2 regions of the Ureibacillus sp. FSL K6-3587 genome follow, and region 2 is predicted to be linked to the other one. Evidence: predicted binding sites of a transcription regulator. Region 2 holds the regulator's gene; the other holds the start of a gene.
What was found. The regulator Rex, encoded in region 2, represses fermentation and respiration genes when NADH is low (regulators of the CRP and FNR family bind a similar motif). The targets are predictions, from matches to a motif close to TTGTGAAATATTTCACAA.

Region 1: a site for Rex is predicted at 4,412-4,429, ahead of NSS77_RS07240 (DUF1641 domain-containing protein). Genes of this name have one in related genera too.

Annotation. Positions count from the first base shown of each region.
Region 1 is NZ_CP151969.1:1,461,116-1,477,160, reverse strand. Features, by position in the region: gene NSS77_RS07265 (GntR family transcriptional regulator) at 1-625, opposite strand, end outside; gene NSS77_RS07260 (MerR family transcriptional regulator) at 771-1,532, shown strand; gene NSS77_RS07255 (hypothetical protein) at 1,674-2,354, shown strand; gene NSS77_RS07250 (3-oxoacyl-[acyl-carrier-protein] synthase III C-terminal domain-containing protein) at 2,427-3,509, shown strand; gene NSS77_RS07245 (isoprenylcysteine carboxylmethyltransferase family protein) at 3,511-4,059, shown strand; gene NSS77_RS07240 (DUF1641 domain-containing protein) at 4,503-4,925, shown strand; gene NSS77_RS07235 (NAD(P)/FAD-dependent oxidoreductase) at 4,963-6,147, shown strand; gene NSS77_RS07230 (MFS transporter) at 6,182-7,396, opposite strand; gene NSS77_RS07225 (MFS transporter) at 7,627-8,790, shown strand; gene NSS77_RS07220 (DedA family protein) at 8,872-9,486, opposite strand; gene NSS77_RS07215 (NAD(P)H-hydrate dehydratase) at 9,686-11,215, shown strand; gene NSS77_RS07210 (cytochrome P450) at 11,357-12,625, opposite strand; gene NSS77_RS07205 (hypothetical protein) at 12,724-13,326, opposite strand; gene NSS77_RS07200 (YpzG family protein) at 13,852-13,992, opposite strand; gene NSS77_RS07195 (DUF1805 domain-containing protein) at 14,184-14,486, shown strand; gene NSS77_RS07190 (glycosyltransferase) at 14,529-15,659, opposite strand; gene NSS77_RS07185 (glycosyltransferase family 2 protein) at 15,994-16,045, shown strand, end outside.
Region 2 is NZ_CP151969.1:1,567,829-1,583,873, reverse strand. Features, by position in the region: gene NSS77_RS07815 (type II CAAX endopeptidase family protein) at 1-359, shown strand, start outside; gene tatC (twin-arginine translocase subunit TatC) at 432-1,304, opposite strand; gene NSS77_RS07805 (twin-arginine translocase TatA/TatE family subunit) at 1,324-1,578, opposite strand; gene NSS77_RS07800 (redox-sensing transcriptional repressor Rex) at 1,670-2,302, opposite strand; gene NSS77_RS07795 (ABC-F family ATP-binding cassette domain-containing protein) at 2,439-4,379, shown strand; gene NSS77_RS07790 (IS1182 family transposase) at 5,208-6,860, shown strand; gene tsaD (tRNA (adenosine(37)-N6)-threonylcarbamoyltransferase complex transferase subunit TsaD) at 6,850-7,914, opposite strand; gene rimI (ribosomal protein S18-alanine N-acetyltransferase) at 7,915-8,358, opposite strand; gene tsaB (tRNA (adenosine(37)-N6)-threonylcarbamoyltransferase complex dimerization subunit type 1 TsaB) at 8,355-9,062, opposite strand; gene tsaE (tRNA (adenosine(37)-N6)-threonylcarbamoyltransferase complex ATPase subunit type 1 TsaE) at 9,059-9,508, opposite strand; rRNA gene rrf (5S ribosomal RNA) at 10,529-10,644, opposite strand; rRNA gene NSS77_RS07760 (23S ribosomal RNA) at 10,704-13,630, opposite strand; rRNA gene NSS77_RS07755 (16S ribosomal RNA) at 13,826-15,378, opposite strand; tRNA gene NSS77_RS07750 (tRNA-Gly) at 15,499-15,572, opposite strand; tRNA gene NSS77_RS07745 (tRNA-Leu) at 15,609-15,694, opposite strand; tRNA gene NSS77_RS07740 (tRNA-Lys) at 15,760-15,831, opposite strand; tRNA gene NSS77_RS07735 (tRNA-Gln) at 15,841-15,915, opposite strand; tRNA gene NSS77_RS07730 (tRNA-Asp) at 15,927-16,002, opposite strand; tRNA gene NSS77_RS07725 (tRNA-Glu) at 16,015-16,045, opposite strand, start outside.

The sequences.
Region 1 (16,045 bases), 110 kb from region 2:
ACAGAAATTTTTGAACCCTTTCCAAGCATTCATCATTACCAATGAAATAAATTACATCATCCATCTCGATGGTCGCATAGGGGCCTGGGGAAATAATCAATTCTTCCCCTCTGCGGATACCGACAATGGTTGCCATTGTGTGGTGCCAAAAGTTGATTTCTCCAATGGTCTTGGACAAGTGCGGAGAATCCCCTTTTATTTCAATATGGAAAGGAACAAAAGGATTGATTGAACGAAATCGTTCCGTACGGCTGACCAATCTTTCGGTAATCTCTTTCAAATTTTCAAGTTCTTTCTTTTGCCGATTGATGCTTTCAAACATCTCCAACTGAATTTGATGAATGGATTCTACATCCAAAAATTGTTTTATAAAATTTGCCGCTTTTTCGTAAGACTTGATGACAACACCGCTGCCCTTTGTCGCTTCCACAATCTCCAAATCCTGAAGAACAGCGATTGCTCTTCTTGCCGTCTCCGCTGAAACCCCGTACTGGCTGGCAAGGGAAGATCTGGCGTAAATTTTTTCACCAATGGTATATTTGCCTTCTACAATTTTGGAGGCGATATCGGCGGCAATCTTTTGATATTTTGGCTGCTTCACAATTTTTAAATCTTTATTTTCCATTTTCGACAACCTTTCATTCCTTCACTACAAATTTAAATATAATCCATGCTGAATTTTGTAGCCAGTTTTTCTTCATTATTTTGATTTTTCTATTGACCTTTACGTTGCGTCAACCTTTAAGATGAGATTGTCAGGAGGGATTTCAATGGAATACACGATCAGCCAATTAGCGAAATTGGCAGGAATCAGTACAAGAACGTTGCGATACTACGATGAAATCAACTTATTGAAACCGAAAAGAATCAACAGCTCCGGCTACCGGATTTATGGCCAAGAAGAAGTCGACCGGTTGCAACAAATTTTATTTTTCCGGGAATTGGGCGTCAGTATTGAAACAATTCTTTCCATCATGAATGACCCAAACTTTGATTCACTCAAAGCTTTGGAAAGCCACTTGGCACAGCTGATGAAAAAGAGATCCCGACTGGACAACTTGATCGATTCTGTGAAAAAAACGATCGCCCATGAAAAAGGAGAGATGACAATGAATAATGAAGAAAAATTTGAAGCTTTCAAAGAGCGGTTAATAGAAGAAAATGAACAAAAATACGGCGGAGAAATCCGTCAAAAGTACGGCGACGATGCAGTCAACGGGTCCAATAATAAATTCCGCAATATGTCAAAAGAAGACTTTGAGGCATTCAAACAACTGGCAGAAGAAATTCTTGATCTGTTGGAAAAGGCTAAGAGAACGGGTGACCCTGCTTCCCCTCTTGCCCGGGAACTGGCCGCAAAACATAAACAATGGCTCACTTACACTTGGTCCTCTTATTCAAAAGAGGCCCATCGCGGATTGGTGGAAATGTATGTGGCAGACGACCGTTTTAAAGCCTACTACGACAAAAAAGGTGGAGGGGCGGCGGAATTTTTGAGAGACGCCGTTATTCATTATTTGGAGGAAAATTAATATAAACTTGATGAAAAGCCGTTCCGAATAGTCGGAGCGGTTTTTTTCCATTTTTTTATAAAATTTGAATGATTTTTTAATTATTTGGAAAGAATAGTTGAAGAAAATGCCACCAACTGCACATAAAGGAGATTTGCCCTGATGATGCAAAAAAAGGAGAACAAATTAACAAAAACTAAATACCATTATGACAATCGAGAATACATAATCCTGAACAAATGCCCTCACTGCAATTTGGATATTCATCCAACGGTCGAAAACACTTACCGGTTTGAAAATAAAAGTTTTCATATCCAAGTGTTATCGTTGACTTGCCCTTCCTGCAGAAACGATTATTTTGTCGTCAATAAATGCGAGGCATTGAGCAATGCCCAAAATCAATATTTATTTACGATTCCTGAATACACCTTTCGAAACGAATCCCTGATTCAAAACACATCAAAAAAATTTCAAAATTTATATACCCAATCCGTACATGCGGAATTGCACGGCAATCATGATATCGCCTTTTTCGGTTATATCAAATCCCTTGAAGTTCTTGTAAAAGACATTGTAATCATTGAGCACCCGGATTCGGAAGATACGGTGCTGTTCAGCAGTCTCATCCACTGCTTGGAAAAATTCCATTCAACCAATATCCACTTATTCTCAAAAAAATTATTGGAAGTCTTAAAAAATGACTATCTACATTATCAAAAGGGACCGGAATTCTCCTCATATACTGAACTCGTAAAAGATTGCATCGATTATTTTTTACTATATTTAGAGTTATTGCAAAAAACTTTTTCATTAAATGAAAAACGCAAAGAAAAAGAAGCGTAAAAAAGGCGCTTCATGATTTTGCATAACCGGTCAACCGCCTGGAAATGATAGATAAAAAAAGGAAGGTCACAAATGCCTAAAATTGTTTCGGTCAGCACCCATAAACCACAATACACTCTCCATCAGCATGAAATTGAGCAGTTTACAAAGGCATTATTTCAAAATAAAATTCCCCGATTAGAAAGGCTATTAAAAGTGTTTGAAAATGGGGAAATCAAGACCCGGCATTTTTGCGTGCCGTTGGAATGGCACAAAGTAGAACATACCTTTGAAGAACGGAATGAATTATATATTCAAATTGCGGTGGAATATAGCGTGAAGGCGATTCAAAATTGCCTTCAGAATGAAATCTTTTTGAATCGGCCGATATCGACGGAAGAAATTGACGCCATCTTTTTTGTATCCAGCACCGGCATTTCCACTCCCAGCATTGATGCACGCATCATGAACAAACTGAAATTTTCCGACCGGATCAAACGGTTGCCGATTTGGGGGCTCGGCTGTGTGGGAGGCGCATCCGGCATCAGTAGGGCATTTGATTATTGCCTTGCCCATCCCAAAGAAAAAGTGCTCGTTGTCTGCGTCGAATTATGCAGCCTCACCTTTCAGCGCAACGATTATTCAAAAAGCAACCTGGTCGGAGCTTCCCTTTTCGCGGACGGTGCCGCTTGCGCTTTGGTCTGCGGCGATGAAGCGGAAGTGGAAACCCGGAAACAGATCCCCTATATTCTGCGAACGGCTTCAAAATGGATGCCCGATTCAGAAAATGTAATGGGATGGGATATAAAAAATGATGGTTTTCATGTCATCTTTTCAAAAGATATCCCGACAATTATTTCAAATTGGCTTGGGCCGTTTATTCAATCATTTTTCAACGAAGCAGGCGTTTCATTAAAAGATCTGGAACATTTCATCGCTCATCCCGGGGGAAAGAAAGTGCTGCTTGCCTATCAGGATGCGCTTCAACTGAGCGAAAACCATACCGCCCTTTCCAAAAAAGTTCTGCAAGAAAACGGCAATATGTCTTCACCGACCGTATTATACGTTTTGGATGAATATATGAAAATTGCGGGTAAAGCCGGGGCATACGGTTTACTGGTCGCTCTGGGACCCGGATTTAGCGGGGAAGCCGTACTGCTCCAATGGAGGGATTAAGTTGCAGATTTTTATTTTTACCATCTCCTTCGTCATTTTGCAAAGAATCAGCGAATTGATTATCGCAAAACGGAATGAAAAACAAATGCGGAAACTTGGTGCATACGAAGTGGGGGCTTCCCATTATCCGTTCATGATCTTGCTCCATGCCGGTTTCTTTATCAGTCTCATAGTGGAAGTCATTGTATTTGAACGATCAATATCCCCTTTTTTTGGCTATCTATTGTTCCTCTTCTTACTGGTGCAATCTTTGAGAGTTTGGTGTTTATCATCACTAGGGATGTTTTGGAATACAAAAATCATTGTCCTGCCCGGGGCCAAAACCATTAAAACGGGACCATATGCATTTTTCAAACACCCGAATTACCTGGTCGTATGTTGTGAAATCATTCTATTGCCGATGATGTTCCAAGCCTACTTCACAGCCATTGTGTTCACCGTTCTCAACTTGATCATGTTATCCATACGTATACCGATTGAAAATAAAGCATTAATAGAAGCGACCAATGGTGAATATACCTATAACAAAAAAATTCAGCATCCCAGCTGAATTTTTTCCTTTTTCAACAACATAAATTTTTTGGGTGTAAACATAATAATAAAAAATGATAGTTATTTATCAATTTATAAAAACAAATAACAAAATAATATTAGAAATTAAAATAGATAAAGCGTATAATTCAATTAATGGAAAAAATAAAGTTCAAAAAAACTCAACAATTTCGCAATATAATTGGCATAATTTTATAAATTTTCAAAAAACGATATGCTTTTCTTTTTTATAAAAAGGTGATAAAAAAGGAAAACGTTTTCATTTCTTTTTGTTGAAGACAATATTGCCCTCTGTAAAAACAGCACTTGATTTAACGGATTTTTGTATTATATTTAAACTGTAGTAAACTTTGTTAAATGTTTCACATAGTTTCATGTTGAGTTTTTTCTTCCCAAATGTTGTTTTTAGATGGGCACAAAGATAAGTAAAGGAGAATGGGTATGTCAGAAGAATTAGTGAATCAAGTTGAGTCCGCTGTAAACAAGGAAAAGCAAGATTTACTCGATCAGTTATTAAAACCTGAAGTGCAAGAGTCCTTGACATATTTAGTAGAACAACTCCCAAAGCTGGCTGAATTGGTGGGACTTCTTACAAAAGCTTACGATTTTGCGCAACAAGTGGCGACAGATGAAGTGTTAAAAAGCGATACAGTGAACGCAATCAAAGAAGTTTCCGAACCTGTTGTCGGCACAGTCAAAAACTTGGCACAGACTGCCATTGAAGCCAAAGATCGTGCTGATGAATCCAGTGAATCAATCGGCTTGTTCGGCGTGTTAAAACTGTTAAAAAATCCGGAAGTTCAAAAACTTTTACGCTTTGCGAACGCCTTCTTGGAAGTTTCAGCTGAACGTAAAAATCAATAATGGTTGTCATTTAATAAAGTAAGGACGGAGGAATAATATGTCAAAACACATCGTCATCTTAGGTGCTGGCTATGGTGGTTTATTAACTGCCTTAACTTTACGTAAATATGCAAATGAAGATGAAGCAAAAATAACAGTTGTCAATAAATATCCCGATCATCAATTAATTACTGAATTGCATCGCCTAGCCGGAGGAACAATTTCAGAAAAAGCAATCTCCTTTCCATTAAAAAAATTATTTAAAGGCAAAAATATTGAAACAGTAATCCAAGAAGTAAAATCCTTTAATGTTGAAAATAAAGAAGTATTCTTGGCAAACGGTTCTGTTTTATCCTATGACTACTTAGTTGTGGCACTTGGCAGCCAAACCGGTTTCTTCGGCATTCCAGGCTTGGAAGAAAATTCAATGGTATTGAAATCCGTTGATGACGCCAAAAAAATCTACAATCATATTGAAAACAAAATTGCGTCTTATGCGAAAACAAAAGACGAAGCGGATGCAACCATCGTCATTGGCGGCGGCGGTCTAACAGGTGTGGAACTTGTCGGTGAAATCGTCGATAACGCTCCAACCATTTGCGCTAAATACGCCGTAGACCCTGGCGAATTAAAAATCAAATTGATTGAAGCAGGTCCAAAAATTTTGCCGGTATTGCCTGATGAACTCATTGAACGTGCAACAAAATCTTTGGAAGCCCGCGGCGTTGAATTCTTGACAGGTCTTCCTGTAACAGGCGTGGAAGGCAATGTGATTTCATTAAAAGACGGCTCAACTATCACAGCCAATACGTTTGTATGGACAGGCGGTGTAGCAGCTCTGCCAATCGTACAAGAATCCGGCCTTGAATGCGACCGCGGTAAAGCCATCATTGACGAATACTTACGCTCCAAATCCCATCCGGATGTATTCGTGGTTGGTGACGCTTCCGTTGCGCTTCCTGAAGGAGGAGGCCGTCCATTATATGCCCCTACTGCCCAAAACGCATGGCAAATGGGTGAATTTGCAGGTTACAACATTTATGCCACAATTAAAGGGCAAAAATTAAAAGAGTTCAGCCCAGTGAACTCCGGTACCCTTGCAAGCCTTGGACGCAAAGACGGCGTAGCGACAGTCGGCAGCAACAATATTTTATTAAAAGGTCTGCCAGCTTCATTAATGAAAGAAGCAAGCCACGTACGCTACCTATCACATATCAAAGCATTATACGGTTTGGCTTATTAATAAATATGAAAAGTGCGGCGCAATGCCGCACTTTTCATTTCTCTTCTTTTGGTTTTCCTGCCTCCACCAACACTTTATTGCCCACTAAAAAGAAGCTGATCATCAGCATGGCAATGCCCGTACCAATTAATAACAATTCGATGTCAATCAAATCGCTTATCGGCCCGAATATAAGCATTCCCAATGGCATCATGGATGTTGAAATCATCGAAAACACGCCGAATATCCTTCCCAAGTAATCCCCCTCCACTTTTTCCTGCAACAATACAGTCGTAGGTGTATTAAACAGGGGCATTCCTACACCGGCTATTCCCATAATACATAAATAAATCCAGAAGTTTGGCACAATCCCTAACAATAAAGTACAAACCGCAAGAAAAATGCTCGATAATGCCATGGTATGCATTCTGTTTTTAAATCCGCCCCATACGGCAATGACCGCTCCCCCAATCATCATGCCGACAGAAAATGCAATTTCGATTGCCGAAAGCCGCCAAACGTCTCCCCCAAAGGTGCGGGTTACTTGCAGTGGCGTAAGGAAGGAAACCGGCGCCGCCAAAACGAAAAAGATTGCAAAGAGAGTGAACAAAGTTTTTAAAAAGGCATGGTTTTTAATATAGGATAATCCTTTTTTAAAGTCATCAAAATATCCAACTTTCCCTTGTTCCAAAGCTTTTTCATGCGGCGGGATCCGCAAAAAGAACAATAATGTTGCCACCGCAATCGCAGCGGTTACCACATCAATGAAAAACAACATTTCCAATGTGGTGATCGAAAGCAATGCCGCGCTGATCATTGGGGAAACCAACATGACAAATGCCTGGATACTTCCATTAATTCCGTTCACTTTTGTCAACTGTTTTTCCGGTACAATTTGCGGCAATATGGCGCCTACTGCCGGCGTTTGGATACCCGTGCCAATCGATCGGATGATATACATCAGAAAAAGCATCCAAAGAGACTTATAACCGCTCAGGAAGAAAATGGCCAGGATAAGTGTGGCAAGGGCAATCGCCGAATCGGACAGGATAATTAATATTTTCCTGTTATACCGATCCGCCCACACCCCTGCAAAAGGCGATAATAAAAAGGTGGGAACAAATCCGCAAAGAATCCCAATCGTCATCATGACTCCCGACTGGGTCGTCAAAGTGATATACCACATGATGGCGTACTGGACAATGGAAGAGCCAAAAAGCGATATCGTTTGGCTCGCCAGAAAAATGCTGATATTTCGTTTCCAATTCATATACTGGTTTGCTGTCACAAGTAAGTACCCCTTTGTTTGATTTGTTTTACTAAAGTATTCCATCACCCGGTATAATTTTCTACAAAACAGCGCAAAATCGCTGGGAAGCAAGCAAATTGTTCACATTTGAACGGACTTTTATATAAAATGGAAATTAACGGATTTGAAATTTGATAGAAGGTGTGACTACATTGGCGGAAAAAAATGCTCAAGCACCCATTTATCCGATTATGATTGCCATCGCATTTGGACATTTGATCAATGATACGGTCCAAAATATAGCGCCGGCCATGTTCCCTTATCTTTCAAGAGACTTAGGTTTTACTTTTACACAGTTGGGGCTTATAACGTTCATTTTGAATATGGTTTCTTCAACCCTTCAACCAATCGTCGGCTTCATCAGCGATAAAAAGCCGATGCCTTACGCTTTGCCGATCGGAATGATAAGTGTCTTCATCGGTTTATGCATGTTCGCGTTCGCAGGTCAATATTACATCATCTTAATTGCGGCCATCTTTTTAGGATTTGGTTCCGCCATTTTCCATCCGGAAGGGTCCCGGGTTTCCTTTATGTCTGCCGGAAACAAACGGGGACTTTCCCAATCCATTTACCAGGTGGGCGGCAATTCGGGACAAGCCATTGCCCCTTTGATCGGCGCCTTTATTCTGAATGCTTTGGGGCAGCGGGGAGCGGCTGTACTCCTTCTTCTCGTAGCCATCGGTATATTTCTATTATTCAACATTTCAAAATGGTATGCACGCCAATTGCGCGCGGAAAAGTTGAATAAAAAGAAAAAGAAAATTCTGGTCTCTTCCCTGCCGCCTTTAACGAAAAAGCAGGTGGGAATTGCTCTGTTATTGCTCTTTACCATCATTTTTGCCCGTTCTTTTTACACAACAAATATCCAAAATTACTATGTGTTCTATTTAATAGACCACTATCATTTAACTACCCGTATCGGCCAAATCTTCATCTTCATTTTTATGGCTTTTGGCGTCGTCGGGACATTTTTTGGGGGATCCCTTTCCGATCGCATCGGCCGAAAAAATGTGATTCTACTTTCAGTGGTCGTGCCGATTCCTTTATGTTTGCTGCTTCCGTACATGCCCCTTTGGCTTGTTCCCGTTTTTCTCATTGTCATCGGCACGCTGATTATGATCAGCTTCTCCGTTACGGTCGTTTATGCACAAGAACTCGTTCCATCGAAAATCGGAACAATGGCGGGGCTGACAACCGGATTCGCCTTTGGAATGGGCGCAATCGGTTCTGTTGCGATTGGCTGGCTTCTTGATACGATTGGAATCAACTTGACAATGAAAATTATTTCCCTCTTGCCGGCCATTCTTTTGGTTGCATTTTTCCTTCCAAAAGACCAGGTGGAAAAGGAAGGATGAAAAACGGTGAGCGACATTCGCTTTCAAGACAAAAGCAAGCTCCTTGTTCCAATCAAAAAGGATGGGCACTCGTTCCCATCCTTATTTTTTCAATAACTGCTTTTTTCTGATGAACCAGAAGACAAATAAAAGAAAGGCAATGGCAATCACAACATAGGCGATATTTGAATAAACATCCATCACTTCAACAATTTTCGTCCAATTGTCGCCAACTGCGGCACCCACATGGACCAGCACCGTGTTCCAAATCAATGTACCTAATGTCGTCAGCAATAGGAACAGCCAGAATTTCATGTTGCTCATCCCAGCCGGAATGGAGATTAAACTGCGGATGACCGGCACAAACCGGCCGAAAAAGACTGTCCAAAAACCGTAATGGTCAAACCATGCATCCGCTTTATAAACATCATTTCTTGTTAATCTTAGAATGCGCCCGTATTTATCAACGATTTTGACAAGACGCTCTACATCCAATAGCAAACCAATACCGTATAAAATAATCCCCCCCGCTACCGACCCGAGGGTTGAAGCGATAATGACTCCTGTCACCGTCAAATCCGTAAAAGTGGTCATAAAGCCGCCAAAGGTTAAAATGACTTCTGATGGTATTGGAGGAAACAAGTTTTCCAACATAATTAAAAAGAAGACGCCTATATATCCAAAATCCTCCATGATTCCCTGAATCCATGTTTCCATTTTTTCTTCCCCTTGTTCTCTTCATTCTTGATTTTTACATTAACTCTTTCATTATGAAGCTCTTCTTTCACTTAGTCAAACCTATCATAATAAGACTCCTGTTCTTTCCCATAAGTTTCACACTACCGATAAAATGATTATTGTAAAATTAAGTAAAGTGGAAGAATCTCAAAATATCTTATGAAAAGGGGATTAAATTATGTATGTTGCCGATCAAAAATCGATGCAAATCATGGACCGTTATACAATGGAACAGTTGGGACTGCCCGGTGTTGTATTGATGGAGAACGCGGGAAATGCGGTCGTGCAGGAGATTTTGCGCGACTACCCCAACTATACCCGTGTGTTGGTTTTATCGGGACAAGGAAACAACGGCGGCGATGGTTTTGTTATTGCAAGACGTCTGATCGACTTTGGATATGATGTGTCGCTTTGCTTTATCGGCAATGAGGAAAAGTTGAAAGGTGACGCTCATATTCATTATCAAGTGTATCAAAATCGCCGGTTGCCTCTTTATGTTTATCGGGCCGGAGAAGAAGACATCTTCTTCCATATTCAATCGGCGGATGTGATTGTTGATGCGATGCTTGGGACAGGCGTTTCGGGTGAAGTGCGTTCCCCTTTTTACGAAATCATTCAAGCGGTGAATGAATCTCATAAAGATGTAATCAGTGTAGATGTTCCTTCAGGTTTGAACAGCAACACGGGGGAAGTGGCGAATATCGCCATCAAAGCAAAAAAAACCATCACTTTTGCCCTGCCGAAAATCGGATTTTTCGTCGGGGATGGACCGAAAGTGATCGGGGAATGGAAAGTGGCTGATATTTCTGTTCCCGATTCGATTGTTGAAATCCTTCAATTGCCATTGCCAAAACTGTTGGATGCGGAAACGGCGAAAACTTCGCTGCCAAAACGGGTAAAACATGGACATAAGGGGACTTTCGGCCATTGTTTGATCATTGGCGGTTCGAAATATTATGTAGGGGCACCTATTTATACCGCGAAGGCAGCCTTCCATTCCGGCATCGGCCTTGTCACCCTTGCCATCCCGGAAACGATTTATTCACAGGTTGCCGGAACGTGCCATGAAAGTCTCTTCCTCCCGCTTCCGGATACCAATGGTTCGATAGATTGCAAGGCTCTTGAAAACATAGACTATTCCAAATTTAAAACCATTGTCTTCGGTCCGGGATTGGGAAGAGAATGTGACGGCGATGCGATGATTCAAATATTGCTGGAAAAGCTGACAACGCAAACGCTGATCGTTGATGCGGATGGGTTATATTTTCTGAAGAATCATTTGAATCAATTACAACATTATAGCGGCGATATTATTGCAACTCCCCACCCCGGAGAAATGGCGACTTTAACAGGAAAAACTGTTGCCGAAGTTGAAGCGGGCCGTCTTGAAACCGCGAAACATTTGGCATCCACATACGGCATTTATCTATTGTTGAAAGGGCATCGTCCAATCATTGCTACACCAAAGGGAGAGCTTTGGATCAACCCCCATGGAAATGATGCATTAGGGAAAGGCGGCAGCGGGGACGTGTTGACAGGTTTGATTGCCTCCCTGGTTTCTCAACAAAAAGATCCATTAAAAGCCATGTTGAGCGCAAGCTACTATCATGCAACCGCCGCGGAGGAGTTAGGAAAAGAAACATCCAATTATGGAGTCACACCGATGGACATTATCCATGCTATCCCTGTGCTTTTTGGCCGAACATGATTTTGATAGTCCCACCCAGGATTTTCTCCGGGTGGGGCTATTCTGTATCATCTCGATTCCTGGCCTCCTGGGATTCCAATTGCCAATGGCACAAATATAGGCTGCCTGAAAGAAGGCCCTTTTCAGACAGCCCAGTCCATCTTAATGAATACTTTCCCTTACCCGCTTCACATCTTTCAAAATCACTTTGCTTTTTGGAATGCTCGGAATCGTATTCATTGTAATATACATATCCTGTTCCGGCACTTCATAATCCATTTTATTTATCAAATAATCCAGCGCCATTCCCATCGTTTCGATGGTCAATTGTTCACCCGGGCACCGGTGTGTGGTTTCAACATTTCCCCCTCCTTGGGGAATCAGGCTAAACCGGTCATCTTTCCAATTGGCAAAACGCTCCGGTTGAAATTCATCAGGGTTGTCCCATAAATTTGGATCGTGGTTTGTCCCATAAATGTCAAGCAGCACCAAAGTCCCCTCTTGAATTGCGTAACCGTTCCATGTAAAGCTGCTTTTCGCCTTTGCCGCAGCGAAAGGAAAAAATGGATAAAATCGTCTGACTTCTTGAATAAAAAGCGGGGTATAACCGGGGTGCTTTTTCAGCTTTACCCTTTCATGAGGATATTGTGCCAATGCCATGACAATGAAATTGATATAGACGGAAATCGCAATCACGGGACGTAAAATATTGATGATTTCAACAGCGGCCGTTTCGGCATCCAACACGTTTCCGTCCAAATCTTTATAAAAAACGAACTGATGCATGATGGAGTCTTGCTGTACTTGCACTTCGTCAGAGCGGATTTTTTCCACCAATTTCTCCATCTTTTTTTCCATTCGATTTCTTTTGTTTCTTCCCGCCCAATGCTCCGGACCAAAAGCGGCCGGTGATTCAAACATCGCCCCCAATTCATTCATAAAGGTCTCTGCATTGTCTTCATGAAGCGGATATCCGATCCATTTGAAAGCCGCTTTACATAATAAAGTTTTCATTTCTTCATAAAAGACAATCTCATTTTTTTTACTCCACTCGTCCAATGCCCTCTCCCATTCGATTTTCATAATGTCCAAGAAATTATCTACTTTTTCTTTCGTCATGACATTTAAAAACATTTTTTTCCGATGGCGATGGGCTTCTCCATCAAGAGTTTGAACGGCATTTTTTCCAAACAATGTTTCGACGACCCGGTTCGGAAAAGCATCTTGCCGTTGAAACTTTGATTGGTCATAAAACAATTGGGCTCCTTCTTTTCCCCCTAAACAAACCGCTTTCTTCCCCAATATTCTTGTTTCGAAAATGTCTGTTTGCAAATTTTTTCTGCGGTTTAAAATGTATTCATATCCTTCTTTCAACAGGGTCAGGCTATGATCGATACCTTGATCTCTCGGGATTTCATTGATATTTTCCATCGTTGCACCTCTCAAACCATTCGTTTGCTATGTTGTTTATTTTGCTCCATGTTTTCTATTTCATTCAAAGGTGCAACATTTCCCAAAGTTTTCATTCTTTATCCGACATTGTAACGATAGAGCTTGCCCAATCTCTTTTTGTTCATCACCAAATGGAATAACGGACCTTCATATTCCAATTGTAAATTGGATAAACATTGCAAATCATGGGGGGATACAAGGGAAACGGGTTTCCGGAAATTGAAATTTGCCCCTTCTTTTAATACGTGGGCAACAAATTGCGAGCAGAAATATGCATTTTTCCGATAAGAGGGTTTATTGAACGTGTATGTAATAAGCCCGGTCAGATTGTATTTATAATTTTGTTGATTCGTTTCAATGGCTTTTATGATTTCTTTCATGCGAAGAACTTGTTCATCGGTTGCCCAAAAACTGTAAATCGCCCCTCTGCTCCTTAAAAAAAGTTTATTCCGCAAATCTTCTTTTACAAACCCGCCGATAAATGGATTATTGGGATTTTTTCTCCCAAAACTGTACACTTCCTGAAAATCCGAATCAAAAGCGATGGAGGCATGATTATAATTTTTTCTCGTATAAAGTTTGATAATTCTCGTAAAAAGTGTTCCCGTATCAGTAAACAATAAATACACTTTCTCCATATCGACTTTCTCCTTTGTAATATACCCCCATTCTAAAGACAACGCATCAACCTATAAACCGACTAAAGAAATAAATTCTATTCAGTCTTAAGTCGTATTTTCAAATCCATTGGAAATAAAAGAGGTGGAAATCAGGTTGTTGAGGATTAGAGAAAAGATTATGGAAAAGGTGGATATTTGTGCGGAATTTATTTGTCAAATTGCGGACGTTTTCCATTTGTTTCGTTATTCAAAAAATAACAGAACCCGGAAGCTAAGTTCCGGGTCCGGATTTCACAAATTACGACATGAAACAATCAACTCAAAGGTGCTTGATCCATATTCAAATTTGCGCTTGAACAATGGACTTTTACTTCACCATTTTGAGTTTCGGTGGAGTATCAGAGTCAAAATTCTCAGTGATTTTGTCCATCGGAAATCCCTCCTGTTGTTCATGTCGCTTTGTCTTGTGAAATCATTATTTATTATGACTTTTTAAAAAAAATTTATACACGAAAAATCATTTTTTTAAAATTTTAAAACCCGGAAACTGAGTTCCGGGCCCTTTCACTGAATCGCCATGATGAGTTAGTATTGTCTTGCCTTCGCATCGGTTCTCAATAATTGGTTATGAAGCGATATTTCCGTTTGACCATTAATCAGCGATTTTTGATACTTCGGTTTCAAGCTTTGGTTTCTGAGTTTCGGAAAAGCATCTTTACCAGCCATCGGCAATCACCTCTTTCATCATGGTCGATTGTTTTGTGAAAGTATTCTTAGTATGAAATATTCGTCGGCAGTTATGCTTACCTTATATTTTCATTTTTTCGAAGCACACTTTGAATAAAAGGAAAATCCCGCACTTTATCAGAACATTTTTTCCATCGCTCCATATTTTATTAAAGAAAGGAGCGATGTGATTGATTTCCATTGAACCGATTGAATTGCAGGGACATATGTATACCGCCATCACTGTCCATTTGCCGAAAACAACTTTATTAACGATTTCCAATGAAATTGGATACATTATGTGCGGAGCGCTTGATGTACAATTATTGAACACCCGCCTTGCAGACAGAAAAATCATCGCCGGTCGTGCGGTTGGGGTTCGGACGATTGACGAATTGTTAAAAGCCCCTTTGGAATCCGTTACAACCGAGGCGGAAAAATTGGGGATTTTCAAAGGCATGATCGGAGAAGAAGCATTATTAAAAATGGTTTAATCATTTGTGCATAAAAGGAGGCTCCATTTGCCGAACCTCCTTTTAGCTTATAATTTGATGTTTACTTTCAATCAGAGCCATGACATCTTCATAAATAACCTCCGCGGCATTGGGGAAATGTATCTTTTTCATGTTTTTCATTATTCTGTTACGTCGCTCTTCGTCCGTGGCCAACCGGACCGCATGTTCAACCAATTCATCCGGATCATTTGCGACAATTGCCGCACCCTTCGATTGAAAATAATTCGCATTTTCCAACTCCTGGCCGGGTACAGGCCGATAAAGCAACATCGGCACTTGAACGGCAAGCGCTTCGCTCAACGTAATACCGCCCGGCTTTGAAATCATCACCGTCGCCATTTTCATCATTTCATCCATATGGTTTGTAAATCCAAATATCCGGACATTGGGACTTCGCGAAAATTCATCCAATAACTGCTTTTTTAAAACCTCATTCTTTCCGCAAATGACCAGTATTTGATACTCGCCATGGTCCAATATTTTTTTCATGACGCCTTCCATATCTTTTAAAACTCCATAAGCCCCTGTCGCAATTAAAATGACAGGTTTTTCAGCTTCCAAGCCATAAGAAGCCAACAACCGTTTCCGATCCACCGGCTGTTCAAACCGGGGATCGATCGGAATGCCTGACACTTTTATTTTGTTGACGTGAATGCCAACGCTTACCAAATTTTCTTTCAGCTCTTCCGTGGCAACATAATATCGGTCAACGGAATCGTGAACCCAATTTTTATGGGCCCGGAAATCTGTAATGACATGAACAATGGGAATTTGAATTCCTGTTCTTCTTTTCAATTCTGGCACAACCGGCATGGGAAAGGTGTTAATGATCACATCCGGCTGTACATCCTCCACCATCCCCTTCAGTTTTCTCATTCCATAATAGTTCAGGAATTTTATATCGAAAAACCTTTTGTTTCTGCTTCCTCCGTAATAAATTAATCCATATAGTTTTTTCCCGTAATTGAAACTTTTTATATATAAATATTTTGAAGCTCTCGTCAATAACGGATGGGAGACATGGTAAAGATCCGATTCTATTACATCGTTCTTTCCCATTTTGGAAAACGTTTTTTTTAAAGTATTTGAAACTTTTAAATGGCCGTTCCCATAGCTCCCCGTCAAAAGAAGAATCTTCAAATCCTTCTCCACAATATCACCCTCGATAACGGAATCCAACTTGATAGAAAATAAACCTCATAGGAATTGACTGTTTTCATCATAATTTTATGCTATATCAATTGTGAAAAATGAACATAAAAATGTTTTCTTAAGGGAAAATAAAATTTTATTAAAATAGTATATATTTAAATACCTTCCCGACTGTAATGAAATTTCTATTTTTGAATATATATGAATAAAAGATTCTTCGGCATCGATTTCATCATTCCCATAAATTCAAAATATTTCAAATTGTCTGTTTTATGCTATAATACTATCAATCTATTGTAAGGCCGACTTAAAAGTTGAGAAAGGAAGGGACGCTATGAACAAAGTCTGCGTTATCATTCCTGCCTTGAATCCGACTCGTGAATTGA
Region 2 (16,045 bases):
CCGAAAACACGGAAGCCATTATCAAAGTGACAAAAATCGCACCGGTGATGATTTTTGCTTCCGTATTTTTTGGGCCTGTCCTGGAAGAACTTGTGTTTCGCCGGGTAATTTTCGGTTCCATCATGCAAGCACAAAACAACTTTTGGGTGGCCGCATTTGTCAGTGCCATCTTCTTTGCCATCATCCATTTGGATTTCAGTCACATTATCCTTTATACAATTACCGGCTTTATCCTATCTTACTTGTATTATAAGACAAAGCGTTTAATTACTCCGATTATTGCCCATATGCTGTTGAATGGTTTCGTTACTTACTTGCAATTGAACATTGATAAAATCCAACAATTTTTCAATCATTGATTTTTGCAGGAATTTAAAGATGAAAAAAAAAAAAGCCTATTTTCAATGAATTCACATCATTGAAAATAGGCTTTAATTTTGTTCTTTCATTTGTTCGATTTGGCGGCGTTGTTCCGCCAGTGCCGCTTCCACCTGTTGTTTCTGTTCCGCTTCCTTTTCTTCCTTCAACCGCTGTTCTTCCGATTTTTCAAATTTCCTGTATCCGATTTTTGCAATCACAATGCTGAATTCATATAGAATGAACAACGGAATCGACAGGATGATATACGAAACCAAATCAGGCGGCGCAATCAGTACGGCAATCACAAAGAGCACGAAATAAGAATACTTTCTGAATTTGACCATCCACTTCGGATTCAATACACCGAGCCGTGATAAAAACAGGGTGATGACCGGGAGTTGAAACAAAAGCCCAAAAGGAATCACCAATTTGAAGAGAAAGGAAAAGTATTCGTTTATCCCAATCACTTGTTGAATTCCTAACCGCTCGGACAAATTCATCATGAAATTCATGACATTCGGAAAAAGGATAAAATAACCGAACAATACGCCCGCCAAAAACAGGATGAAAGCGTAAGGGATATATTTTAATGTCGCCTTCCGTTCCGCTTCATACAATCCCGGTGCAACAAACGCCCAAAGTTGATATAAAATCACCGGCGATGTCAAAATCAATGCAACAAAAAATGTCACTTCCAAATAAACGGTGAGCGGATCGGTCACTTTAAAAGCATTTAACGTGAGTTCATTTGATTGATCCAACTGTTCATTATTCTGCTTAAAGTGTTCGATAAATGGCTCTGCATCATACTGAATGTATTTGATAATCGGCTCCGCCAAGTAGAATCCAGCAAATAATGCAATAACGAAAAAAACCGCACATATGATTAAGCGCTTTCTTAATTCCTCTATATGTTCTATAACCGGAAGTTCTTTTGGATCCATTTGCTAGACATCCTCAAAATTACTTATTCTGTTCTCTTTCTTTCGTTTCAACCGTTTCAATGGATTTTTGCTGCTGATCTATTTCAATAATATTCTTTTTTTCTGTACTTTCGTTATCATCTAATAACCCTTGCGTACCTTTTTTGAACTCGCGCAATGTCGTTCCCATTGCTCGTCCAAATTCAGGCAATTTTTTCGGTCCAAAAATGATTAAAGCCACAATCCCTATAACGACAAGAGCTGCTGGTGAAATTGCACTTAAGTGCACAACCATTGATGCCACCTCCTCTAAATATGTAATTATTTTACCCCAATTCGACACATTTTGCATTACATATCAAATGAATGTTTGTGAAAACTTTTCATCAATCACTATTGCGAATTAAATAGATTAAAGCCTCCAATTCCACAGCCAAATCGATATTCATCACTTTCATCGTATCCGGAACGTTCAGCCGGACCGGTGTAAAATTCAATATCCCTTTTGCATTGATGGCTGCCAGGCGATCCGCAATGGCTTGGGCTGAACGCGAAGAAACCGTCAAGATGGCAAGCTCCGCATTATATTTTTGATACATTTCCTCTAATCGATCCGGATGATAAACCGGGATCCCATTGACTTCATGCCCCTCCATCGGCGCCTTCGTATCAAAAGCAACGACGATTCTTGTATTATGATTTTTCTGGAAGTTATATTTTAATAGAGCATTTCCTAAATTTCCCACACCAATAAGGGCAACGTTTGCCCCCTCATCCTGGTCGAGAATTTGCCGGAAAAATTCCAGCAAGTATGCAACATCATATCCGTATCCTTTTTTTCCTAAAGCTCCGAAATAAGAAAAATCTCTTCGAATTGTTGCGGAATCAATTTTCATTGCCTCGCTTAATTCTTGAGATGAAACTCTCTGTTTTCCGGCATTTGCGAAATTTTGCAAGAAGCGATAATAAAGAGGAAGTCTTTTTGTTGTCGCTTGTGGAATTTTTATATCTTTTTTCACCACGATAATCCCCCTGTTTACTTTCAAATCGAAATTGATTTTATATTACTAAACATAGCTCAATAAGTAAAGCATGCGCATTGCTTGAAATCCCCTCTTCTATTACACTATAGAAGAGTGAATTGAGGTGTAAAAATTGATCATACTTCAAGTGAATCAACTGTCGAAATCTTTCCTATCTGATGAAATATTAAGGGATGTCAAACTGGAAATTCAACATCGGGACCGCGTTGCTTTGGTTGGACGTAACGGGGCCGGGAAATCCACCCTGTTAAAAATCATCGCCGGTCAAATGTCATACGATTCCGGGGAAATCATCATTCCTAAAGATATAACAATCGGTTATTTGGAGCAACATACAGGCCTCGAATCGAAGCGGACCATTTGGGAAGAAATGATGACGGTCTTTGAACCGTTGAAAAAGCAGGAAATGCGGTTGCGTGAATTGGAGCAGCAAATGGCGGATCCATCCGTCTATGAAAATCCGACGAATTACTCCCGAATCATGGCGGAATATGACCAACTGCAGCATGCCTTCAAAGATGCGGGCGGTTACCAATATGAAGCGGATACCCGTTCCGTCCTCCATGGAATGAAATTTTATCCCGACATGTATGACCAACCCGTTTCTTCCTTATCCGGTGGTCAACGCACCCGTCTTGCCCTTGCAAAACTGCTGCTCAGCAAACCGGATTTATTAATTTTGGACGAGCCTACCAACCATTTGGATATTGAAACATTAAGCTGGCTTGAAAATTATTTAAAATCCTATTCCGGTGCCATTTTAATGGTTTCCCACGACCGCTATTTTTTGGATCAGATCGTCAATATCGTATATGAAGTATCAAGAGGCCGCGTCACAAAATATGTTGGAAATTACAGCGATTATTTGGATCAAAAAGCGAAGCAATATGAACGCGACTTAAAAATGTATGAACATCAGCAGGATGAGAAAGCCAAGCTGGAAGAGTTCATTCAAAAGAACATCGCCCGCGCATCTACCTCCAAACTGGCGAAAAGCCGGAGAAAAATGCTGGAACGCATGCAATGGATGGATGCCCCGGCAGGCGATGAAAGATCCGCAAAATTCGGTTTCGACATTGAACGGCAAAGCGGAAACGATGTGTTATCCGTTGATGACCTGGCCATCGGTTATGATGAACATCATATCGTTTCAAGAAACATCAATTTGCGTATCTTCCGGCAGGATCGGGTGGCCATCGTCGGTCCAAATGGTGTCGGCAAGTCCACCTTTTTAAAAACCATTGTGAAAGATTTGCCGGCACTTTCCGGAAACATCCGATACGGAACGAATGTCAAAATCGGCTATTATGATCAAGATCAGGCAAAACTTCACAGTAATAAAACGGTGCTGAATGAACTGTGGGATGAATGGCCGTTACTGCCCGAGAAGGAAATCCGCACCGTATTGGGGCAATTTTTATTCAGCGGCGATGATGTGTTAAAACCTGTCAACGCACTGTCCGGTGGAGAAAAAGCCCGGCTTGCCCTTGCAAAGCTGATGATGCAAAAAGCGAACTTCCTTGTCTTGGACGAACCGACAAACCATCTCGATTTAGACAGCAAGGAAGTGCTTGAAAATGCATTGATGGATTATCCGGGAACCATTCTCTTCGTTTCCCATGACCGCTATTTCATCAATAAGATCGCCACTAAAGTCGTCGAACTATCTTCAACGGGAACGTTCGAATATTTAGGGGATTACGACTACTATGTTGAGAAAAAACAAGAATTGATGGAATTGGCAGAAATGAATGCGGCAAAACAGGCAGAAAAACAAGAAACCAAAACGGACCATTCATCAATGGCAAATGCGAAAGAAATCAGAAAAAGGGAAAGACAAATACAAAGAAAATTGGAAGAAATCGAAAAAGACATGTCCCAAATTGAAAATAAAATCAATGACATCGAACTTGAGCTCTGCAAACCTGAAATTTTCAGCGATTACGAAAAAGCATTGGAGCTGCAAAACGAGTTGGACTCATTAAAACAAACCCACAGTGAGCTGGAACTCGAATGGCTTGAACTGCATGAAGAATTGGAAAATCTGAAATAATGTCGAGGCTGGGACATAACTAATAAAGTGAACGAGCTGCAAAAAGATTTTTTTGTAATAAATTGATTGGAGTGACGGGGCGAGTGCTCCTGTCGCGCACGCTTAGTCGCAAAGCAAAAGCTTTCCTGCGGGAACAGCCCGAGTCTCGAGACCCCGCAGGAGCGAAGGATTGAGCTCCGAGGAGGCTCGAGCCGGGCCCGCGGAAAGCGTCCCCGGAACGGAAATCAATTTTCTTCAATTATCAAAAAAACACCATTTTCTCCCGGGAGAAAATGGTGTTTTTTATCTTTTGTCCCAGCCTCTTTATTGTTCCAGGAATGCAACACCCTTTGGTCCTTATTGTTTTGTATACATATATCTTGGTCAATAGACATTTTCGATAAATTTTTCCCACAATTTTATTCACAATGAAAATACAGCTATACCAACATATCAACAACCTTTTCCACACTATCCACATTGGGATTTTTATTTATTCACATTTGATTCTGAAAAAATACACACAATATATTGATTTCCCACAAAATTATCACAGGTTATGCACAAGTTATCCACAAATTGTGTATAAGTACGGATGTTCGTCTTGACAAATCCGGAAAGATATTAACATACTTGTGGATAAGTTTTCAGAAAAATAACAAATGTGCATAACTTTAATTCATTCTAAAATAAAAAAGAGGCTGGGACAAAACCCCCTCTAAAATGGAAACAGCTCATGAAATTTTGGAATGAAATTTCATGAGCTGTTCTTCATTTTTTCAATAAAAAATAAGGACCTCTTCTGTTAAAATTAAGTTACCACCAAAACTAACAGAAAGAAGGGTCCTTATGTTTAAATATTATAACATGAATCAATTAGTTTTACCTCTAGATTTAGAAATAAAATTACAAGAAAATGATATTGCCTTCCATATTCACCATTTAGTTGAAAGTATTCCAAATGAAGCCTTCCAGCCGTTTCTTCGAAATACAGGTTGTCCTGCTTATCATCCACGCATGATGCTAAAAATTATTTTGTGTGCCTATTCGCAGTCTGTCTTTTCAGGTCGAAAAATTGAAGCGCTATTAAAGGACAGTATACGAATGATGTGGTTGGCACAAGGATATGAACCAAGTTATCGGACGATCAATCGTTTTCGTGTGCATCCGGAAGTAAAAGAATTAATTCGTCAATGTTTTGTCCAATTCCGTTGCCAACTGGTGGAAGAAAAGTTAATCGATCAAGAAGCCATTTTTATCGATGGTACGAAGATTGAAGCGAATGCCAATAAATTTACTTTCGTATGGAAGAAATCCATTGAAAAATACAACCAAAACTTAATTGAAAAGTCCAATCAGTTATACAACGAACTATTAGAAAAAGAAATCATCCCTGAAATGGAGCGGGAAAATGAGGGAGAACTGTCCGTAGAAGAACTCGCTCAAATGGTGCAACAAGTCGATGAAGTCATTAAGGAATATGACCAAAAGATAGAAACATCGCCCGATGCCACAGAACGAAAAGCATTAAGAAGCGAACGAAAATATCCAAAACAAGCGTACAAACAATTAATAGACTTCATTCTACGAAAACAAAAATACCAAAAAGACTTGGACATCTTGGGGGAACGGAACAGTTATTCCAAAACAGATCAAGATGCGACGTTCATGCGAATGAAAGACGACTATATGAAAAACGGTCAATTGAAAGCTGGATACAATGTACAAATCGCAACAGAAGGTCAATACGCACTAGCTTATAGCATCTTTCCAAATCCTACTGATACACGTACATTGATTCCGTTCTTGAATGAGATTGAGAAGCATTATTTTCCATTGCCAAAATATATTGTCGCAGATGCTGGTTATGGTAGTGAACAGAACTATGAGGACATCCTTTCGAATCGAAAATGTGAGGCACTTATTCCATATACCATGTATGAGAAAGAACAAAAGAAGAAATATAAACAAAATCCATTTCATCCAGACAATTGGATGTACGACGAAGAAAGTGATACCTACATTTGTCCAAATCAGCAGCGAGTAACCTTCCGTTATCGTTCTGTACGTACAGATAAGACTGGTTTCAAACGAGAATTGAAAATCTATGAATGTGAAAACTGTTCAGGATGTCCATTTCGTTCATCATGCACAAAAGCAAAGGAAGGCAATCACCGAAAGGTCATGGTGAATGAAAAATGGGAACAACAAAAAGAATATGTAAGAGCGAAGCTTTCAGAAGAAAAAGCTGGTTCTATTTTCCGTCAACGTAAAATAGACGTAGAACCAGTTTTTGGATTCTTGAAGGCTAATTTGCGTTTCACTCGATTTTCCGTTCGAGGAAAATCGAAAGTGGAAAATGAAATGGGCATTGCCTTAATGGCCGTGAATTTACGAAAATACACGGCCAACAAAGATCAACTAACCAAAAATAATGGGGATAAATGGAAAAAGGAGAATTTGAGTTGGCTCAAATTCTCCTTTTTCCTATCTAGAAGCTAGTTTTGTCCCAGCCTCCTTGATTCGGTTGGCGAAGATTGTCGTCTTGAATCCAACTTTTTAATTCTTTTCCGGGCAAACCGTTCATTGACAGGTCTCCCCTTACGCCGGCTTCATACATGTATGCTGCACAGGCGCCAATCATCGCCGCATTATCAGTGCATAAAGAGAGTGGCGGAGCCGTAAATGGTATCCCTTCTTGATCGAGCGCTTTTTGCAAACTTTCTCTTAGTCCGCGGTTCGCCGAAACACCACCGGCCACAATCACTTGTTTGACACCCAGCTCTTTTGCCGCTTTCACCGTTTTGGTTGTCAACACTTCGACCACACTATCTTGGAAGCCTTTTGCAATCTCTTCCGGAATGATTTCTTGTCCCCTCTGCTCCAAATTATGCTTATAATTGATGACTGCCGATTTTAAACCACTGAAACTGAAATCATACGTATCCTCCAACCATGCCCGTGGAAAATCGACGCCCTTTTCCGCTTCGTGAGCCATCCGGTCGATATGCGGTCCTCCCGGATAAGGCAAGTTCAACACCCGTGCCACCTTGTCATAGGCTTCACCTGCCGCATCATCACGGGTTTCTCCGATGACTTCAAAAGAACCGTGCCCTTTCATATAGACGAGCTCCGTATGCCCCCCAGACACTACAAGCGCCAGCAGAGGAAATTGCAACGGTTCCACCAGCGCACTTGCATATATATGCCCGGCAATATGATGCACACCAATGATCGGCAAACCGTGGGCAAAGGCAAAAGCTTTCGCGGCATTGATTCCTATGAGCAATGCGCCGACAAGACCCGGTCCCTCTGTCACCGCAACGGCATCCAAATCAGACGGAACCACATTCGCCTTTTCCAAAGCTTCTTCAATTACAATCGTGATTTGTTCAACATGGTGACGGGACGCAATCTCCGGTACGACCCCACCGAATCTTTTTTGACTTTCGATTTGTGAAGCGACTACGCTTGAGAGGATTTCATTCCCGTTGCGTATGACGCTTGCAGCCGTTTCATCACAGCTTGTTTCAATTGCTAAAATCAAGTTTTCCATTTATAATTTCACCCACATTACTAAAGCATCTTCATGGTTATCTGTATAGTATCCTTTTCGAATTCCGCCATCCTGGAATCCAAGTTTCCGATATAAATTTTGGGCAACTTCATTGGATACCCGTACTTCCAAACTCATCATTTCCGCATTATGTTCTTTCGCCACCCGCATCGCTTCTCTCATCAGCCCTTCACCAATACCTTGGCCTCTTGCTTTTTCGGTCACTGCCACATTGGTGATTTGGGCCGAATCAATGACAATCCACATGCCGCAATAGCCGACAATCGTTCCCGCCTCATCTTCTGCGACAATATAATAAGCATAAGGATTGACTCGCATTTCATAATGGAAGGAATCCAACGACCAGGGAATCGGAAACGATTCGACTTCGATTGCATGCACGGCCTCCACATCTTGCGGAGTCATTTTCCGATATCGAATCATCGTGACTGCCCCTTCTTTTGTTCCTTTATCCAATTTGCCTCTGCTTCGGCTAAACGGTGATATTGGGGAACAAAGGAATGGATCGCTTCTAATGGCGGTATCGGTTCTTTTTCAGCAAGTTCAATTAATTTTGATGCTCTCGGCAAATGGAGAGAAGGGGGTGCGAATTCAGCCAGTTCCCCTAACACGGCTTGGATGTCTTCCTTAAATTTTGTTGCATCCAAGCCAACAAACATAATCGGTCCATCATCTCTTTTTAACTGCTGCAACAGTTCCTCCAACGAACCGTGATGTTCCGGGATGATCGTGTTCAAATCCATACCGCTGTATGCTGCTGCATATACATTTTTTCTTCTTGCATCAAACAGCGCACAAATAGTGCCATTATACAATTCTGCATTGCTTGCAAGCACTTTTAAACTGGATACGCCAACTAAAGGTTTCTTTAAAGTCCATGCCAATGTTTTAGCAATGGTAACCCCTATCCGCAATCCGGTATACGAACCCGGTCCTTCCGAAACGGCGATGGCATCGACATCAGCCGGTTGTAAATTGGCTTTCCGAAAAACTTCTTCAATCGCTGGCATACAAGTGACAGAATGTGTCATATTCGAATTTTGCACAATTTCCGCCAACACTTGTCCATCCTTTGCAATGGCGACGGAAAGTGGTTTATTTGAAGTTTCTATCCCTAACCAAATCATTGAAATAACTCCTCACATAACCGTTCATACCGATTTCCAATCGGTCTAAATATAAACTTTCTTTTATTTTCATCCAATCGTTGAATTTCAATTTCCAATCGTTCTTCCGGCAAATGATCTTCTATTAAATGCGCCCATTCCACAACTGTAACCGCATCACCATAGAATATTTCTTCCCAGCCCAAATCTTCATCGCTGTTTTCCAACCGATAGACATCCAGGTGATTAAGCGGCAATCTTCCTTCATATTGTTTCATGATTGTAAATGTCGGACTGTTTACCGTTCTTGAAATGCCAAGCCCTTTTGCCAATGCTTGAACAAATGTGGTTTTTCCAGCCCCTAAATCTCCTTCGAAAGTAATATTATCTCCAGGCTCAAGTAAATTGGCCAGACGAATGGCTAATTGATTTGTTTCTTCTAATGAATGGACTTCCTTTTCATACATTTCCATCACATATCCTCTCACTTCACATCAACAATAGTTTATCTAAAAGGACTTCGATTCATCAACGAAAAGCAAAATAAAAACATCTCTCTATATAGTAACTCATTCATTTCCTTTCTAGAAATAAATTGTTTTCAATTTATAGAGAGATGTATTTCCATATCCGGTTTATAGAAAAAATTTGAAGAGAAAATGAATCATGCTCGCCACAATAATGAAAATTATCACAATGGTGTTTCTTTTTAACCGTCGCATATTTTCACCTCAAAAAGGGTTGTTATTATATATTTATTCTTTTCACCCTTTTCTGACATTAGATGGGGGGAGAGGGGAGGATTTTGAATATCTTACAGACTTTCAGTCCTCTGAACACTAATATTGCTATAACTTAAATTCTGCTTCTTCAAAAAATGAAAATGAATAAGACTTCCTGTCTTTGATAATGGTTACAAAGCATAAATATTTAAATGTTCAATTTTTTAATGCGACGTCCTACTCTCGCAGGGACCCCCAACTACCATCGGCGCGAACTCCGAAGCACGTTGACCTTCCACTTTCGTCAAGTTTAGTGGTTGGTGTTTTATGGGACTGGAACACTCGTCTTTCTTTGTTTTCTTGTATCCTCTAAATATTAATATTAAATTAAATCGAATATTGTCTCCTTTTCTAGAAATGAACAGACTTTCTGTCTTATTTGTGTGGAATTTCAATGAAAAAACATTGACGACGTCCTACTCTCGCAGAGGGCCCCCAACTACCATCGGCGCGAACTCCGAAGCACGTTGACCGGCTACTCTCGTCAGTTTCGGCGGTCCGGTGCTCACGTACCCGACGCTTGCGCTCCGGTTCCTCACTTCCTTGATCTTCTTGGTCCCCGTGCTTCTCGTCTGCTTCTAATCGGTTTGCCGCTTCACTTTTTGGTTCCTGCTTCTGTATCGCGCCGAGCTGACCTCCGGTCTTTGGTAGTTGGGGGCTTATTTTGGGCAATAAAAAAACACCACTTTCGTGGTGTTTCTGCTTGCGAAGCGACGTCCTACTCTCGCAGGGGGAAGCCCCCAACTACCATCGGCGCTAAAGAGCTTAACTTCCGTGTTCGGTATGGGAACGGGTGTGACCTCTTTGCCATCGTCACTTCACCATATTTAGTTGAGAGGTTGTTCTCTCAAAACTGGATAACGGCATTGAAAGCTTTCTTTTGGTTAAGTCCTCGATCGATTAGTATCCGTCAGCTCCACACGTCACCGTGCTTCCACCTCGGACCTATCTACCTCATCGTCTTTGAGGGATCTTACTTGCTTATGCAATGGGAAATCTCATCTTGAGGGGGGCTTCATGCTTAGATGCTTTCAGCACTTATCCCGTCCACACATAGCTACCCAGCTGTGCCTTTGGCAAGACAACTGGTACACCAGCGGTGTGTCCATCCCGGTCCTCTCGTACTAAGGACAGCTCCTCTCAAATTTCCTGCGCCCACGACGGATAGGGACCGAACTGTCTCACGACGTTCTGAACCCAGCTCGCGTACCGCTTTAATGGGCGAACAGCCCAACCCTTGGGACCGACTACAGCCCCAGGATGCGATGAGCCGACATCGAGGTGCCAAACCTCCCCGTCGATGTGGACTCTTGGGGGAGATAAGCCTGTTATCCCCGGGGTAGCTTTTATCCGTTGAGCGATGGCCCTTCCATGCGGAACCACCGGATCACTAAGCCCGTCTTTCGACCCTGCTCGACTTGTAGGTCTCGCAGTCAAGCTCCCTTATGCCTTTACACTCTGCGAATGATTTCCAACCATTCTGAGGGAACCTTTGGGCGCCTCCGTTACCTTTTGGGAGGCGACCGCCCCAGTCAAACTGTCCACCTGACACTGTCTCCCAAGCCGATCAGGCTTGCGGGTTAGAATTTCAGTACAACCAGGGTAGTATCCCAAGGGCGCCTCCAGGGAAGCTGGCGCTCCCCCTTCTACGGCTCCTACCTATCCTGTACAAGTTGCACCGAAATTCAATATCAGGTTACAGTAAAGCTCCACGGGGTCTTTCCGTCCTGTCGCGGGTAACCTGCATCTTCACAGGTACTATAATTTCACCGAGTCTCTCGTTGAGACAGTGCCCAGATCGTTACGCCTTTCGTGCGGGTCGGAACTTACCCGACAAGGAATTTCGCTACCTTAGGACCGTTATAGTTACGGCCGCCGTTTACTGGGGCTTCAATTCGGAGCTTCGCTTGCGCTAACTCCTCCTCTTAACCTTCCAGCACCGGGCAGGCGTCAGCCCCTATACGTCACCTTGCGGTTTTGCAGAGACCTGTGTTTTTGATAAACAGTCGCCTGGGCCTATTCACTGCGGCTCATCGGGGCTTGCACCCCAATGAGCACCCCTTCTCCCGAAGTTACGGGGTCATTTTGCCGAGTTCCTTAACGAGAGTTCTCTCGCTCACCTTAGGATTCTCTCCTCGACTACCTGTGTCGGTTTGCGGTACGGGCACCTCCCGCCTCGCTAGAGGCTTTTCTTGGCAGTGTGAAATCAGGAACTTCGCCTCCAAAGAGGCTCCCCATCACCGCTTGGCGTTACGGGAAGCGGATTTGCCTACTTCCCCGCCTTGCGGCTTGGACACGCGCGACCAACGGCGTGCTTTCCCTATCCTCCTGCGTCCCCCCATTGCTCAAACGGCGGGGAGGTGGTACAGGAATATCAACCTGTTGTCCATCGCCTACGCCTTTCGGCCTCGGCTTAGGTCCCGACTAACCCTGAGCGGACGAGCCTTCCTCAGGAAACCTTAGTCATTCGGTGGATGGGATTCTCACCCATCTTTCGCTACTCATACCGGCATTCTCACTTCTAAGCGCTCCACCAGTCCTTCCGGTCTGACTTCTGCGCACTTAGAACGCTCTCCTACCACTCGTGCGAAGCACGAATCCACAGCTTCGGTGAACCGTTTAGCCCCGATACATTTTCGGCGCAGCGTCACTCGACCAGTGAGCTATTACGCACTCTTTAAATGATGGCTGCTTCTAAGCCAACATCCTGGTTGTCTAAGCAACGCCACATCCTTTTCCACTTAACGGTTACTTTGGGACCTTAGCTGGTGGTCTGGGCTGTTTCCCTCTTGACCACGGATCTTATCACTCGTAGTCTGACTCCCGCGTCTAAATAGCTGGCATTCGGAGTTTGTCTGAATTCGGTAACCCGAGGTGGGCCCCTAGTCCAAACAGTGCTCTACCTCCAGTATTCGTTACGCGAGGCTAGCCCTAAAGCTATTTCGGAGAGAACCAGCTATCTCCAAGTTCGATTGGAATTTCTCCGCTACCCACACCTCATCCCCGCACTTTTCAACGTGCGTGGGTTCGGGCCTCCAGTGAGTGTTACCTCACCTTCACCCTGGACATGGGTAGATCACCTGGTTTCGGGTCTACGACCACGTACTCTTTCGCCCTATTCAGACTCGCTTTCGCTGCGGCTCCGTCTCCTCGACTTAACCTTGCACGTAATCGTAACTCGCCGGTTCATTCTACAAAAGGCACGCCATCACCCGTTAACGGGCTCTGACTACTTGTAGGCACACGGTTTCAGGTTCTCTTTCACTCCCCTCCCGGGGTGCTTTTCACCTTTCCCTCACGGTACTGGTTCACTATCGGTCACTAGGGAGTATTTAGCCTTGGGAGATGGTCCTCCCGGATTCCGACGGAATTTCACGTGTTCCGCCGTACTCAGGATCCACTCTGGAGAGGATGGATTTTCGACTACAGGGCTGTTACCTTCTACGGCCGTCCTTTCCAGAACGGTTCGTCTAACCCATCCTTTTGTAACTCCGTATAGAGTGTCCTACAACCCCAAGAGGCAAGCCTCTTGGTTTGGGCTGTTCCCGTTTCGCTCGCCGCTACTCAGGGAATCGATGTTTCTTTCTTCTCCTCCAGGTACTTAGATGTTTCAGTTCCCTGGGTGTGCCCTCTTAACGCTATGAATTCACGTTAAGATACTGCTCCATTACGAGCAGTGGGTTGCCCCATTCGGAAATCTCCGGATCAAAGCTTACTTACAGCTCCCCGAAGCATATCGGTGTTAGTCCCGTCCTTCATCGGCTCCTAGTGCCAAGGCATCCACCGTGCGCCCTTACTAACTTAACCTTACGGCTTACGATTTGCTTGCGCCTCGTAACCCTTGATGGTTTGCTTTTCTATCAGAAAAGCGTAAGAACTTTACAGTAAATTTCTTGCTTTCAATGTCGTTTATCCAGTTTTCAAAGAACAAAACTCTTGATTGAAGGCATGAACCTTCAAAACTGAACCCAAAACGTTAATGTTTTCCGTTTATATCCTTAGAAAGGAGGTGATCCAGCCGCACCTTCCGATACGGCTACCTTGTTACGACTTCACCCCAATCATCTGTCCCACCTTCGGCGGCTGGCTCCCGGAGGGTTACCTCACCGACTTCGGGTGTTACAGACTCTCGTGGTGTGACGGGCGGTGTGTACAAGGCCCGGGAACGTATTCACCGCGGCATGCTGATCCGCGATTACTAGCGATTCCGGCTTCATGCAGGCGAGTTGCAGCCTGCAATCCGAACTGAGAGTGGCTTTTTGGGATTCGCTCCCCCTCGCGGGTTTGCTGCCCTTTGTACCACCCATTGTAGCACGTGTGTAGCCCAGGTCATAAGGGGCATGATGATTTGACGTCATCCCCACCTTCCTCCGTATTTGTACGGCAGTCTCCTTAGAGTGCCCAACTGAATGATGGCAACTAAGGACAAGGGTTGCGCTCGTTGCGGGACTTAACCCAACATCTCACGACACGAGCTGACGACAACCATGCACCACCTGTCACCGCTGTCCCCGAAGGGAAGGCCATGTCTCCATGGCGGTCAGCGGGATGTCAAGACCTGGTAAGGTTCTTCGCGTTGCTTCGAATTAAACCACATGCTCCACCGCTTGTGCGGGCCCCCGTCAATTCCTTTGAGTTTCAGTCTTGCGACCGTACTCCCCAGGCGGAGTGCTTAATGCGTTAGCTGCAGCACTAAGGGGCGGAAACCCCCTAACACCTAGCACTCATCGTTTACGGCGTGGACTACCAGGGTATCTAATCCTGTTTGCTCCCCACGCTTTCGCGCCTCAGCGTCAGTTACAGGCCAGGAAGCCGCCTTCGCCACTGGTGTTCCTCCATATCTCTACGCATTTCACCGCTACACATGGAATTCCACTTCCCTCTCCTGCACTCAAGTCTCCCAGTTTCCAATGACCCTCCCCGGTTGAGCCGGGGGCTTTCACATCAGACTTAAGAGACCGCCTGCGCGCGCTTTACGCCCAATAATTCCGGACAACGCTTGCCACCTACGTATTACCGCGGCTGCTGGCACGTAGTTAGCCGTGGCTTTCTAGTAAGGTACCGTCAGGGCGCAGCCAGTGACTGCTGCGCTTGTTCTTCCCTTACAACAGAGCTTTACGATCCGAAGACCTTCTTCGCTCACGCGGCGTTGCTCCATCAGGCTTTCGCCCATTGTGGAAGATTCCCTACTGCTGCCTCCCGTAGGAGTCTGGGCCGTGTCTCAGTCCCAGTGTGGCCGATCACCCTCTCAGGTCGGCTACGCATCGTCGCCTTGGTAGGCCGTTACCCCACCAACTAGCTAATGCGCCGCGGGCCCATCCTATAGTGATAGCAGAACCATCTTTCAACCCCGAAGCATGCGCTTCGGTGTGTTATCCGGTATTAGCACGCGTTTCCGCGAGTTATCCCGGTCTATAGGGCAGGTTACCCACGTGTTACTCACCCGTCCGCCGCTAACCAATTAAAAAGCAAGCTTTCTAATTGGTCCGCTCGACTTGCATGTATTAGGCACGCCGCCAGCGTTCGTCCTGAGCCAGGATCAAACTCTCCATAAAAGAAAATTTGATTAGCTCAAACTTTTGTCCGTATCCAATCCGTCAACGAGGGTCAACGAATTGGAAAATTTATAACATTAACGTTTCGGTGTTCAGTTTTCAAGGTTCATAAGACAAAAATGGAGCGGGTGATGGGAATCGAACCCACGACATCAGCTTGGAAGGCTGAGGTTTTACCATTAAACTACACCCGCATATTATTATTTGATTTGAAATAACGCGCATTCAATTGGTGCGGCCGAGAGGACTTGAACCTCCACGGGGTTGCCCCCACTAGGCCCTCAACCTAGCGCGTCTGCCATTCCGCCACGACCGCATTTATCGGTGGCTTTATTAATTATACATATCCATTTGGATTTGTCAATTATTTTTTTAAAAAAATGAGCCATGAAGGACTCGAACCTTCGACCCTCTGATTAAAAGTCAGATGCTCTACCACTGAGCTAATGGCTCATATTTAGTTGGCTGGGGTACCAGGATTCGAACCTGGGCATGACGGAATCAAAATCCGTTGCCTTACCACTTGGCTATACCCCAATAACTTGTAATGGCGGTCCCGACCGGGATCGAACCGGCGATCTCCTGCGTGACAGGCAGGCATGTTAACCGCTACACCACGAGACCGTAAAAACAAGATGACCCCTACGGGATTCGAACCCGTGTTACC